Regions from separate parts of the Amycolatopsis thermoflava N1165 genome, predicted to be linked through region 3. Evidence: riboswitches for the same ligand, from Rfam matches in the RefSeq annotation. Region 3 holds a riboswitch; each other region holds the start of a gene.
The links. Region 3 has a riboswitch for thiamine pyrophosphate ahead of AMYTH_RS0134990 (thiamine ABC transporter substrate-binding protein). Riboswitches for the same ligand answer to the same signal wherever they lie in the genome.
Positions count from the first base shown of each region.

Region 1: another riboswitch for thiamine pyrophosphate. It lies ahead of thiO (glycine oxidase ThiO); the one in region 3 lies ahead of AMYTH_RS0134990 (thiamine ABC transporter substrate-binding protein).
Region 2: another riboswitch for thiamine pyrophosphate. It lies ahead of thiC (phosphomethylpyrimidine synthase ThiC); the one in region 3 lies ahead of AMYTH_RS0134990 (thiamine ABC transporter substrate-binding protein).

Region 1 is NZ_KI421511.1:6,596,519-6,600,882, reverse strand. It holds gene thiG (thiazole synthase) at 1-565, opposite strand, end outside; gene thiS (sulfur carrier protein ThiS) at 570-770, opposite strand; gene thiO (glycine oxidase ThiO) at 770-1,876, opposite strand; TPP riboswitch at 1,871-1,979, opposite strand; gene thiE (thiamine phosphate synthase) at 2,011-2,667, shown strand; gene AMYTH_RS0132800 (hypothetical protein) at 3,023-3,922, opposite strand; gene AMYTH_RS0132795 (GntR family transcriptional regulator) at 4,091-4,364, opposite strand, start outside.
Region 2 is NZ_KI421511.1:6,602,586-6,606,949, reverse strand. It holds gene AMYTH_RS0132850 (TetR/AcrR family transcriptional regulator) at 1-510, shown strand, start outside; gene AMYTH_RS0132845 (MFS transporter) at 453-1,646, opposite strand; TPP riboswitch at 1,754-1,880, shown strand; gene thiC (phosphomethylpyrimidine synthase ThiC) at 1,873-3,516, shown strand; gene thiD (bifunctional hydroxymethylpyrimidine kinase/phosphomethylpyrimidine kinase) at 3,516-4,331, shown strand; gene thiD (bifunctional hydroxymethylpyrimidine kinase/phosphomethylpyrimidine kinase) at 4,357-4,364, shown strand, end outside.
Region 3 is NZ_KI421511.1:7,040,522-7,044,885, reverse strand. It holds gene AMYTH_RS0134995 (ABC transporter permease) at 1-1,491, opposite strand, end outside; gene AMYTH_RS0134990 (thiamine ABC transporter substrate-binding protein) at 1,488-2,528, opposite strand; TPP riboswitch at 2,551-2,660, opposite strand; gene AMYTH_RS0134985 (4a-hydroxytetrahydrobiopterin dehydratase) at 2,694-2,984, shown strand; gene AMYTH_RS0134980 (hypothetical protein) at 3,049-3,237, shown strand; gene AMYTH_RS51100 (hypothetical protein) at 3,509-3,982, opposite strand; gene AMYTH_RS51095 (hypothetical protein) at 3,993-4,313, shown strand.

The DNA of each region.
Region 1 (4,364 bases), 440 kb from region 3:
CGATACCCGCGTCGAGGATGATCGGCACGCCCGCGCGGGCCACGATCAGCTCGATGTTGTGCGGGTTGCGGATGCCCAGCCCGGTGCCGATCGGCGCGCCCAGCGGCATCACCGCGGCACAGCCGGCCTCCTCCAGCCGCAGCGCGAGCACCGGGTCGTCGTTGGTGTAGGCGAACACGGTGAAGCCGTCGGCGACGAGCTGCTCGGCCGCGTCGAGTGTTTCCACCGGGTCGGGCAGCAGCGTCCGGTCGTCGGCGTGCACCTCGAGCTTGATCAGGTCGGTCTCCAGCGCCTCGCGGGCCAGACGCGCGGTCAGCACGGCCTCCGCGGCGCTGCGGCAGCCCGCGGTGTTCGGCAGGAGCCGGATGCCGAGGCGGCGCAGCAGGTCCAGCACGCCGGAGCCGCCCTCGGCGTCCGCGCGGCGAAGCGCGACCGTCGTCAGCTCGGTGCCGGACGCGACGAGCGCCCGTTCCAGCACCGACAGGTTCGCCGCGCCGCCCGTTCCGATGATCAGCCGTGAGCCGAGCTTGTGCTCGCCGATCACGAGCTGGTCGCCGTCGAACATGACCTCACCCACCTTGCACCGCCGTCAGGATCTCCAGCCGCGCGCCCGCGGGGACGGCCCTGGCCGCCCACTCGCCGCGCCGCACGACCTCGCCGTTCATGGCGACCGCGACGCCGCGTTCCGGCGCGTCGACCGCCTTGAGCACGTCGGTCACCGTCGCGTCGTCGGGGACCTCCCGCCACTGCCCGTTGACCTGCACTTCCATCAGACCCCTCCTGTTCCGAGCCGGGCCGGGTCCGCCGCGAGCGCCTCCTCGGGCGGTTTCTCCCCGGCCAGCCAAGCCACGACGGCGTCGGCGGTGACCGGCGCCATGAGCAGACCGTTGCGGTGGTGGCCGGTGGCGGCGAGGACGCCGTCGCCGAGGTCACCGATGAACGGGAGCGTGTCGGTGCTGGCCGCGCGCAGCCCGGCGGCGGTCTCGACCAGCTCGTACTCGTCGATGCTGGGGAAGATCCGCTCGGCGCCTTCGAGCAGCTCGCGCACGCCGCGGGCGCTGACGGTGTCGTCGAAGCCGGCCTCGTACTGGGTCGCGCCGAGGACCAGCTCGCCGCCTTCTCGTGGCACGAGGTACACCGGTCGCCCCTCGACGACGGCGCGCACCGTGCGCGTGGGCGGCGGCAGGCTCGTGCGCCGCGCGCGCAGGCGGAGGATCTCGCCCTTGAGCGGGCGGACACCTCGCGCGAGCACCGGGTGCAGCCGGGCGCTGTGCGCCCCGGCGGCGATGACCACGACGTCGCACCGGACCTCGCAGTGGGCTGTGCGGACGTGGCCGGGTTCGACCGCCGTCGCCTCGTCGCCGGTGAACTCCGCGCCGTGCCGGAGCGCGGCGGCTTCGAGCGCGCGGAGCAGCTTGCGGTTGTCGACCGCCAGGTCGCCGGGCACAAGCAGGCCGCCGCGCACCGCGCCCAGCCCGGGTTCGAGCGAGCGCAGCCTGCGGCCGGTGACCTGTTCGACCTCGCGGCCGACCGACCGCAGGTAGGCGGCGACGATGTCCAGCTGGTCGGCGTCGGCCCGGTCCAGTGCCACGACGACCGTGCCGGCCTGGGAAAGCCCGGGGTCGCCGCCGTCCGCGGCAAGCGCTTGCGCGAACGCCGGCCAGCGCCTCAGGGACTCCTCGCCGAGCGCGAGGGACTCCTCCTCGCCGGGCCAGGCCTCGGTGACGGGGGCCAGCATGCCGCCGGCGACCCAGGACGCGCCGCGGCCGGGCGCGGGATCGACGACGGTGACGCGGTGCCCGGCCGCCGCGGCGCGCCAGGCCACGGACAGGCCGATGACCCCGCCGCCGACGACGGCCACGTGCTGGTTGCTCATGAGAATCACGCTCCCTGCGCCGGCATGATCCGGATCAGGTTCCACGGTCGGAGCGCTGGCAGCTCCCTCTCAGCCCGTGGCTCGGGCTCCCGTGCGGACACCCCTACCCTAACGTGCGAGATAGGGTTCAGGCCATGCCAGGGCTCAGTGGTGACGAGATCAGGAAACGCCTCGACGCGGCGCGGCTCTACCTGTGCACCGGGGACCGGCCGGACCTGGCCGAGTTCGCGGACGCCGCGCTGGCCGGTGGCGTGGACATCGTCCAGCTGCGGGACAAGCGGGACGGGGCACCGCTGGAGGCCCGTCAGGAGCTGGCCGCGCTGGAGATCCTGGCGGAGGCGTGCGCGCGGCACGGGGCGCTGCTGGCGGTGAACGACCGGGCGGACATCGCGGCGGCCGTCGACGCCGACGTGCTGCACCTCGGGCAGGACGACCTGCCGGTGCCGCTGGCGCGGCGGGTGATCGGCGACGAGCCGGTGATCGGCCGCTCGACGCACGACCGCCCACAGGCCGAGGCCGCGGCTGTGGAAGAAGGTGTGGACTACTTCTGCACCGGCCCCTGCTGGCCGACGCCGACGAAGCCCGGCCGCCCGGCGCCGGGCCTGGACCTGGTGCGCTCGACCGCGGCGCTCGGCACCGTGCGCCCGTGGTTCGCCATCGGAGGCATCGACGCGGACCGGCTGCCGGAGGTGCTGGCGGCGGGCGCGTCGCGGATCGTGGTGGTGCGGGCGATCACCGAGGCCGAGGACCCGGCTGCGGCTGCCCGGGCACTGCGGGCACAGCTCGACTGAGCCGGGCCTTCGTGGCCGCGCCGAGGCCGCCGTCCGGCATCAACGCGACCAGCTGCTCAAGGTGCTGGTGGCGGGTCCCACCGGGGGCGAGGATCCCGCCGCAGCCGCCCGCGCGGTGCGGGCCAGCTGGACCGACCCGGCCTTCGTGGCCGTGGCGGGCCGTAACGGCAAGTGGTGGGGTGGCCCGCGACAGTCAACCCAGCCCGGCAAATCGAGGCGGCCGGCTCTCCGGCTGGCAGACTGTCGAGCCGTTCGTGCAACATCGCCCGCGCCGTCGAGGCCGGCCCCCACTTGGCTGGCCTCAAGAATCAGGCCCTCCGCGAAAACTCGCGAAGGGCCTGTGGTCAGTTTCGGATCAAGGGCTGCTCGGCGCCGTCGTCGCTGTTTCGGATGCGGCGGACGGTGTCTCCTGGACGCTGGTGCTCGGCGTCGTCGTCACGGGGGACTCGGTCTGCTCGGCGCTGGACGACGTCGTCGGCGCGCTGCTCGTGCTCGCCGGCGCCCGCTCGTCCTCGCTCGTCGAGCTCTCGGTGACCGTCGTGACCTGCGTGGTCGTCGGCTCGGCGCCGCCGGAACCGCCGACCACCCGGCCCAGCGTCGTCCCGGTGCCGCCGGACACGGTGCTCCCGGTCGCCGCCTCGAAGCCGGTGATCGCCAGCATCCCGACCACGAACGCCGCCACGCTGGTCGCGACCGCGAGCGTCCACCGGCTCTTCCACCAGGGCTTCGCGGCGGCGGGCGGGGCGGCCTCCTCCTCGACCGGCTGGTCCACCGGCTTCGGGATGAACACCGTCTTCTCGCCGCCCCCGGATCCGCCCTGCCCGGCGACCGGCATCCGGCGCGTCGTGCCGGACAGCGGTGGCGTGATCGGGTGCACGACCCTCGTCGGCATCTCGGTCAGCTGCGTGGCCGGTCTTCGCTGCGCCGCCCCGTTCTGCTGGTGCCTGATCAGCGGGTGCGTCGACCGCGGCGCGACCGCCGGCGGCACGACCTTCGTCTGCTGCCGTGTCTCGGCCACCGCCAGCAGCTCGGCCGTCTTGCGCGCGGCCGCCCGCGTGCTGCGCAGCGACCGCAGGTAGATCTCGCCACCCACGGTCGTCACGATGCTCGCGACACCGGCGCCGATGACCGTGCCCGCCACCCCCAGCGTGGAGCCCAGGAAAGCAGCCGTCACCGCGGCCAGCGCCGACGCCACCACCTGCGCCGGAGACAGCCCGGACTTCTTCTCGGCGCTCTCTTCCTTCTCCTCGGTCATGATCGCGGTGTGTTCGCTCTCCCTCTCGTGTTAACCCCATCGTGTCCAACGTGTTTGTCGATTGAGATGCTCCCAGCGTTGCCGGATGGTGACGCAGGCCACTCTCAACGTCCACAGTGGACACGACGGGCTTAACAATCCCTTGACAACGCAAGGGATCTTGGAGAGTTACGGGCGCCGCAGCGTGGTCACGAACTTGTACCGGTCGCCGCGGTAGATGGACCGCACGAATTCGACCGGTTTGCCGTCCGCGGCGAACGAATGCCGCGACAGCAGGAGCATCGGGGTGCCGACGTCGGCGCCCAGCAGGTCCGCCTCCTGCGGACCGGCAAGCGCGGTCTCGATCGTCTCCTCCGCGCTGTCCATCTCCACGCCGTAGTGCTCCCGCAACACCGCGTACAGGGAACCGCCCGCCGACACGTGTTTGCGCAGGCCGCGGAAC
Region 2 (4,364 bases), 440 kb from region 3:
CTGCTCGACGCGGCGGCCGCGGTCTTCGTCGCGTCCGGGGTGGAGGCGCCGATCCGCGACATCGCGGCCAAGGCGGGCGTCGGGACCGCCACGATCTACCGCCACTTCCCCACGCGGGCGGACCTGATCATCGCCGTCTACCGGCACCAGGTGGAGGCGCTCGCCGAGGCCGGTCCGGCGCTGCTCGCCGCGAGCGCGACCCCGTACGCAGCCCTCGCGGAGTGGCTCGACCGGTTCGTCGACTTCGTGATCACCAAGCAGGGCCTGCCCGCGGTGCTGCAGTCCGACGACCCCTGCTACGACCCCCTGCACTCCTACTTCCTGGAGCGGCTCGTCCCGGTCTGCACGGGACTACTCGAAGCCGCGGCGGCCGAGATCCGCGGCGGCCTCGACGCCTACGAGCTGATGCGCGGCATCGGCGGCCTGTGCGCGGGCGCGAACAGCAAGCACCCCTACGACGCACGCCGCCTGGTCGGCCTGCTCGTCGCCGGGCTGCGCCGGCCGGACTGAAGGCCTCCGCCGCGGTGGAGGGCCGACACCGCCAGCCCGCCAAGCACGCCGACCGCGCCCAGCAACGGCAGCGCGCCCAGCGCGACGCCGGCCGACAACGCGCGCCCGCCCAGCCACGCGCCCGCGCTGATGCCCAGGTTGAAGATCGACGTGTAGACCGCGACCGCGAGTGTCGGCGCTCCGGCGGCGGCCACCACCACCCGCGTCTGCAGCCCGGGGACCAGCGCGAACGCCACCGCGCCCAGCGCGAACACGCCCACCACCGCCCCGGCTCGCACCGAAGCGATCACCGCGAAGAGGACCAGCGCCGCCGCCAGCACCGCGATGAGCACCCGCAGCGAAGCCCACGGCCACCGGTCCGCGAGCCGCCCACCGGCCAGATTCCCGCACAGCGCGCCCGCGCCGAACACCATGAGCAGCACGACCACCCCGCCGGGCGGGAAGACCCGGCCGAGGATCGGCGACAGGTAGGTGTAGGCCACGAAGAACCCGGTCTCCGCCACCAGCGTCACCGCCAGCAGCACCAGCACCGGCCGTGTCACGAGCGCCCGCAGCTCCGGCCCCAGCCGCGGCGGCTCCGCGGTCCGGGTGGCCGGCACCAGCAGCGCGACCGCCGCCATCGCGGCCAGCGCCACGACCGCCAGCAGCCAGAACGACGTCCGCCACCCGTACGCCTCGCCCACGAGGGTGCCCAGTGGCGCGCCGAGGACGGTCGCGAGGTTCAGTCCGGTCGACACGAAGGCGATGGCCCACCCGCGCTTCGACGGGTGGACCATCGACGCGGCCAGCACGAGCGCGATCGCGAAGAACGTGCTGTGCGTCAGCGCGGTGACCACCCGCGCGGCCAGCAGCACGCCGAACCCGGTCGCACTCGCCGCGAGCGCATTGCCCGCCGCGAACACCGCGACCAGCCCCAGCAGCGCCGCCTTGCGCGGGACCCGCAGGGTCGCGGCCGTCACGAGCGGACCGCCGATGGTCACCGTCAGCGCGTACCCGGCCACGAGCAGGCCTGCCGAGGGCACCGGCACCCGCAGGTCGGCCGACAACGCGGGGAGCAGTCCGATCACGAGCGTCTCCGCCGTGACGACCACGAAGAGACAGGCGCCGAGCGCGATCAGCGCGGCCGTGGTTCGCATGATCGTCAACCTAGGGGCTGACATCGGTGTGAATCTCCAGCGCGGGTGAGCGGTCTCACCGTCGTGCTCTTGAGGTCTGCCGCGGGACGTGGCATGGTCGGACGGACAACCGAACACGCGGGAGCTCGCGCCTTGGCGGGCTGAGAGGGCGGCTGGTGTCCGTTGGGACCCGGCGCCGCCGACCGCTGAACCTGACCGGGTAATGCCGGCGTAGGGAGTATTTCTAGTGACGACGCTGGAAAACGGCAAGAACGTCGCGCCGACCGTGACCACCGGGCCGATCACCGGGTCCCGGAAGGTCTACCACCACACCGAAAACGGGCTGAAGGTCCCGGCCCGCCGCATCGAACTCAGCAACGGCGACCACTTCGACGTCTACGACACCTCCGGCCCGTACACCGACCCCGACGTCGCGATCGACGTCCACAGTGGACTTGCGCCGCTGCGCGCCGAGTGGATCGCGAACCGGGAGCACAACACGCAGCTGGGCTTCGCGAAGGCCGGCGTGATCACCCGCGAGATGGAGTTCATCGCCGCGCGCGAGCGGGTCACGCCCGAGTTCGTGCGCGACGAGGTGGCCGCGGGCCGCGCGGTCATCCCCGTCAACCGCAACCACCCGGAGAGCGAGCCCGCGATCATCGGGAAGAACTTCCTGGTGAAGGTCAACGCGAACATGGGCAACTCGGCCGTGTGGTCGTCGGTCGAGGAGGAGGTCGACAAGATGGTGTGGGCGACCCGCTGGGGCGCCGACACGATCATGGACCTGTCCACCGGCAAGCGCATCCACGAAACCCGCGAGTGGATCATGCGGAACTCGCCCGTCCCGGTCGGCACCGTGCCGATCTACCAGGCGCTGGAGAAGGTCGACGGCGATCCGGCGAAGCTGTCCTGGGAGGTCTACCGGGACACCGTGATCGAGCAGTGCGAGCAGGGCGTGGACTACATGACCGTGCACGCCGGCGTGCTGCTGCGCTACATCCCGCTGACGGCGAACCGGGTCACCGGCATCGTCTCCCGCGGCGGTTCGATCATGGCCGCGTGGTGCCTGGCGCACCACAAGGAGTCGTTCCTCTACACGCACTTCGAGGAACTCTGCGAGATCCTGCGCGCCTACGACGTGACGTTCTCGCTCGGCGACGGCCTGCGCCCCGGCTCGATCGCGGACGCCAACGACCGCGCCCAGTTCGCGGAGCTGGAGACGCTCGGCGAGCTCACGCACATCGCGCGCGCCCACGACGTCCAGGTGATGATCGAGGGCCCCGGCCACGTGCCGATGCACAAGATCAAGGAGAACGTGGAGCTGGAGGAACGGCTCTGCGGCGAGGCTCCGTTCTACACCCTCGGTCCACTCACGACGGACATCGCGCCGGCCTACGACCACATCACCTCGGCCATCGGCGCGGCGCAGATCGGCTGGTACGGCACGGCGATGCTGTGCTACGTCACGCCGAAGGAGCACCTCGGCCTGCCCAACCGGGACGACGTGAAGGCCGGCGTGATCGCCTACAAGATCGCCGCGCACGCCGCGGACCTCGCCAAGGGCCACCAGTACGCCCAGGACTGGGACGACGAGCTGTCCAAGGCGCGTTTCGAGTTCCGGTGGACCGACCAGTTCAACCTCTCGCTCGACCCGGACACCGCGCGCTCGTTCCACGACGAAACGCTGCCGGCCGAGCCCGCCAAGACGGCGCACTTCTGCTCGATGTGCGGGCCGAAGTTCTGCTCCATGCGGATCACGCAGGACGTCCGCAAGTACGCCGAGGAGCACGGGCTGTCCACTGTGGATGCTATCGAGGCCGGGATGCAGGAGAAGTCGGCCGAGTTCGCCGAGAACGGCAAGCAGGTCTACCTCCCGGTGGTCCAGCCGTAATGAGCGTCACCCCGAAGACCGCGCTGACCATCGCCGGGAGCGATTCCGGCGGCGGGGCGGGGATCCAGGCCGACCTGCGGACGTTCTTCGCCTGCGGGGTGCACGGGATGACCGCGATCACCGCGGTCACCGTGCAGAACTCCGTCGGCGTGCAGGGCTTCACCGAGATCCCGCCGGACGTGGTGTCGGCGCAGATCAAGGCCGTTGCCGGGGACATGGGCGTGGACGCGGCCAAGACCGGCATGCTGGCGACGGCGGAGATCATCACCGCCGTCGCCAAGACGCTCGACGAGGTCCACATCGGACGCAACGCGGACGTGCCGTTCGTGGTGGACCCGGTGGCGGCGTCGATGCACGGGGACGCCCTGCTGCGCGAGGAGGCGCTGGAAGCCATCCGCACGGAGCTGTTCCCGCGCGCGACGCTGGTAACCCCGAACCTGGACGAGGTCCGGCTGCTCACCGGCGTCGAGGTCACCGACAGGGCCAGCCAGCGCGACGCGGCGCGGGCGCTGCTTGCTCTGGGTCCGATGTGGGTGCTGGTCAAGGGCGGGCACCTCTACGACGACCCGGAGTGCGTCGACCTGCTGTCCGACGGCGTGCAGTTCATCGAGCTGTCCGCGCGGCGGATCGACACGCCGCACACGCACGGCGGCGGGGACACGCTGGCCTCGTCGATCACCGCGTTCCTCGCCAAGGGGCTCGGGGTGCCGGACGCGGTGGACGAGGGCAAGCGGTTCATCGAGCGGTGCGTCGCCGAGGCGTACCCGCTAGGCGAGGGCGTCGGGCCGGTGTCCCCGTTCTGGCGGCTCGCTTGATCGGCGGGTTTGCGACACTGGAGGCATGAGCCA
Region 3 (4,364 bases):
GCCGGGCCGCGCGATCAGCGCCGCGATCGCGACCGGCAGCGTCGGCGTCTGCGGGCGCGCCAGGAAACTCGTCGCGCCGAACTCGCCGAGCGCGACGACGTAGCCGAACCCGGCCGCGGCGACGACGGCGCGGGAGGCCAGCGGCACGTCGATCTCGCGCCACACCCGCGCCGGGCTCGCGCCGAGGGTGGCCGCGGCCTGGCGCAGGCGGTCGTCGATCGACCGCACCACGGGCAGCACCGTGCGGATCACCAGCGGGATCACCACCAGCGCCTGCGCGAGCGGCACCAGCAGCGGCGACCGGCGCAGGTCGCCGGGCAGCGCGTCGAGCGTGATGAGGTAGCCGAACCCGACGGTCACCGCGGACACGCCGAGCGGCAGCATCAGCGCGGCGTCCATCGACTCGCCGACCCCGCGCGCGAGCCGTCCCGGCGACCGGCGCAGCGCAACCAGCAGGACCGACGCCGACACCCCGATGACCATCGCCAGCACCGTCGCGTCGGTGGCTGTGCGCAGCGAGTTCAGCGCCGCGTCCCAGCCGGAGACCTGGAGCGTGCCGTCGTTTCCGGTGCTGGACAGCGCCCGGTAGCCGGCCAGGCTCCAGCCGTCCACGGTGGACACCGAGCGCAGCAGCAACGCGACGATCGGGGTCAGCAGCAGGCCGAGCACGACGACCGCCGCGCCGACCACGGCCCACTCCCCGCCGACCGGGCGGCGCGCGGTCTCCCGCCGCGACCGCAGCCGCAGCGCGCTCTCCCGGCGGCGGCGGGCGGCCGCGCCGAGCAGCAGCGCGCCCAGGACGGCGGCGATCTGCACCAGCGACAGCGCCGCCGCTCCGGTCAGGTCGAGCAGGTTCTCGGTGCGCAGGTAGATCTCGGTCTCCAGCGTCCGGTACCGCGCGCCGCCGAGGATCAGCACCACGCCGAAACTGGTGGCGCAGAACAGGAACACGACGGCAGCCGCGGACGTGATCGCCGGCATCAGCGCGGGCAGCGTCACCGAACGGAACGCGCGCCAGCGGGACGCGCCCAGCGCGCGGGCGGCGTCCTCGGCCCGCGAGTCCAGCAACGCCCACAGCCCGGCGACCGTGCGGCCGACAACGGCGACGTTGAAGAACGCGTTGGCCAGCACGATGGACAGCCAGCCGCCGTCCGGCCACAGCGCCCGGAACGCCAGGCCCACCACCACGGTGGGCAGCACGAACGGGACGAGCACCAGCGTCCGGACGACCGCCACCCCGGGCAGCCGCACGCGCGCCAGCAGGAACGCGACCGGCAACCCGGCGACCACCGCGATCAGGGTCGAACCGGCGGCCTGCGCGACCGTGAACCACGCCAGCCGCCACGTCTCGCCCTCGGCCAGCGCGGCGAGCACCCCGCCGTCGGCGAAGCCCAGCCGCAGGATCGCGACGACCGGCCAGGCGAAGAAGACGACCAGGAACCCGAGCGGCAGCACAGCCAGTGCCGCCAGCCCGAGCCCGGCACGGCTCACTGGCCGAGCAAGGAGCGCCACTGCTCGATCCACCGCTCACGCCCGGCCTGCACCGTCTCGGCGGGCAGGCTCGCCGGGTTCGGCGGCAGCGGGGCGGCCGTCGTCCACGCGGCGGGCAACGCCACGCCCTCCCGCGCCGGGTAGACGTACATGTTCTCCGCCACCGTCGCCTGGAACTGCTGGGACAGCAGGAAGTCGATCACCTTCTGGGCCTTGTCCGCGTTCGGCGACCCGGCCAGCACGCCGGCGTACTCGACCTGACGGAAGCAGGTGTCCAGCAGCGCCTTCGTGCGCGGCTTGCCGTCCTCGCCGATCTCCGCCGCGGGCGAGGACGCGTAGGACACCACGATCGGCCGCGGCCCCTTGCCGGAGGAGCCGGAGAAGTCCTGGCCGTAGGCCTCCTCCCAGCCGGCGACGGCACGCATGCCGTTGTCCTTCAGCCGGGTCCAGTAGCCCTGCCAGTTCTGCTCGCCGTAGCGGGCGATGGTGCCGAGCAGGAACGCCAGGCCGGGCGAGCTGGTGGCCGGGTTCTCCACGACCAGCAGGTCCTTGTACTCCGGCTTGACCAGGTCGTCGTAGGTCGCGGGCTCCGGGATGCCGCGCTCGGCGAACCAGGTGCTGTCGACGTTGACGCAGACGTCGCCCACATCGACGGCCGACAGGCGGTGCTCGGAGTCCACGGCGTAGCGCTGCGGGCCGCGGTCGGCCTCGGGGCTGGTGTAGGGCGCGAAGACGCCTTCGGTGAGCGCGCGCGACGCGAAGGTCGAGTCGACGCCGAAGGCCGCCTCGCCGATCGGGTTGGCCTTCGTGAGGACCAGGGTGTTGGTGAGCGCGCCCGCGTCACCCTTCTTCACGACGTTGATCGTGATACCGGTCTGCTGCTGGAAGGCGTCGAGGACCTGCTGCGGAGCGGCGAACGAGTCGTGGGTGACGAGCGTGACCGTGGCCGGGCCGTTGTCCGCGTCGTTGCCGGCCAGCGTGCAGCCCGCGGTCAGGGCGGCGACAAGGCCGACCAGGACGCCCGTGCGGAATCTCATGACCACTCCTCGCTCGTTCCGGCGAGAAAGGTCGGGGCCCTCCCTGCGCCGGCATGATCCGGATCAGGTGCGAACGGTCGCGGGCGAACCCGCCTCTCAGCCCGGTGGACCCGGACTCCCGTGGCAACCGTGCAGCGTACCCGCCGCCGTACCACCATGGAGCACATGGCGGAACTACTGAGCGAAACCGAGATCTCCGAGGCCCTCAACAAGCTGCCGTACTGGCAGCGCGCGGGCGACGCGCTGGAGCGCACCGCCGAACTCGCCGACTTTCCGCAGGCCATCGCGGTGGTCAACCGCGTCGCCGAGATCGCCGAGGGCGTGAACCACCACCCGGACATGGACATCCGGTGGCGCACCGTGACGTTCCGGTGCAGCACCCATTCGGCGGGCGGCATCACCGCGAAGGACGTGTCGCTCGCCGAACAGATCGACGGCACGATCGACGCGCTGTGATCTAGGCCGGACCGGCAACTTCGCGGCCGGTCCCGTGCGTTGCCCCTGGTGGAGGGAACGCACCATGAGGAAGGTTGTCACGCGACTGGCCGCCGTGGGAGCCGCCGTCGCCTTGTTGCTGGGAGTGCTCGCCGGGACCGCTTCGGCGGTCACGTCCGCCGCCGTCGAACCGCCGGGCGAGACGCGGGCGGTGGTGGTCGGGACGCTGGCGTTCGGGTTGATGATCGCCGCGGCGGGTGCCGTGTTCTGGTAGACGGCGCGACATCGGGGACCGCAGGAGTGATTTCGGTCACGTCGGCCGCCGGGTTGTAACGACGGGGGCGTCGCGGGCGCTGTCACGCGCGGAAGTCCCTGCTCACCCCGAGGTTCGCCGCCATGAACAGCACGCCCGCCCTGTCGCCCGTCCAGCGCGCCTGGGTCACCGGCCTGGCCACCGCCATCACCCTGCTCGCCGTTCTCGTGCTCGCCGCGCTGGGCTGAGTCCCAGCAGGTCAGCGGCCCGCCGGTGCCCCGGCGGGCCTTTTTCATGCGCTGTTGATCTGTGTCCATGACCACTCGTTGGTGACATTTCCGTGTCCTATTCGTAATGTCACGGGCGGCCATCCCCCGAACGGCCGAAAAGTCCCCTCCCCGAAAATGGTGATCTTCCGAATGGTGGGTCGACATAGATCCAAAGCGAAATCGCTGAGAGTCCCCCTGGCGATCGGCCTGGCCGCGGCGTTCGTGCTGGGCTTCGCGGTCTGGCTGACCGGTAACTTCAGCAGGCAGGACACGGCCAGCATGGCGGCGCAGATGAAACCGCTGCCGACGACCTCGGCCCCGACGAGCACGTCGAGCAGCACGACCACCCCGCCGCCGCCTCCCCCGCCGTCGACGACGACGCCGTCCGTGGCGCCCCCGCCGTCGACCACTTCGAAGTCGACGCCGAAGTCCACGACGACGACCCCGAAGACGACGACCAAGGCGGCGAACGCCTGCTCGTCGGTGCTCGAGGGCACGCTGCCCCACGTGGCGAAGGTGGGCAACCACATCGCCGCGAAGTTCGGCGTGGACGAGATCGGCGGCCGAGCGGGCCGCTCCGGCACGAGCGACCACCCCAGCGGCCTGGCGCTGGACTTCATGGTGGACACCTCCACGGGCAACGCCATCGCGGATTACGTGCTGGCCAACCAGTCCGAGTTCAACGTCAAGTACGTGATCTGGAGGCAGCGCTACAACGACGGCAGCGGCTGGTCGACGATGGAAGACCGCGGCGACGCCACGGCCAACCACTACGACCACGTGCACGTGTCGTTCGAGTCGAGCGGCACGGTGAACGTGACCTGCTGATCGGCGCGGCGTGCGGGCACTGCCCGTGCGCCCCGTCGGTTCACGGAGAAC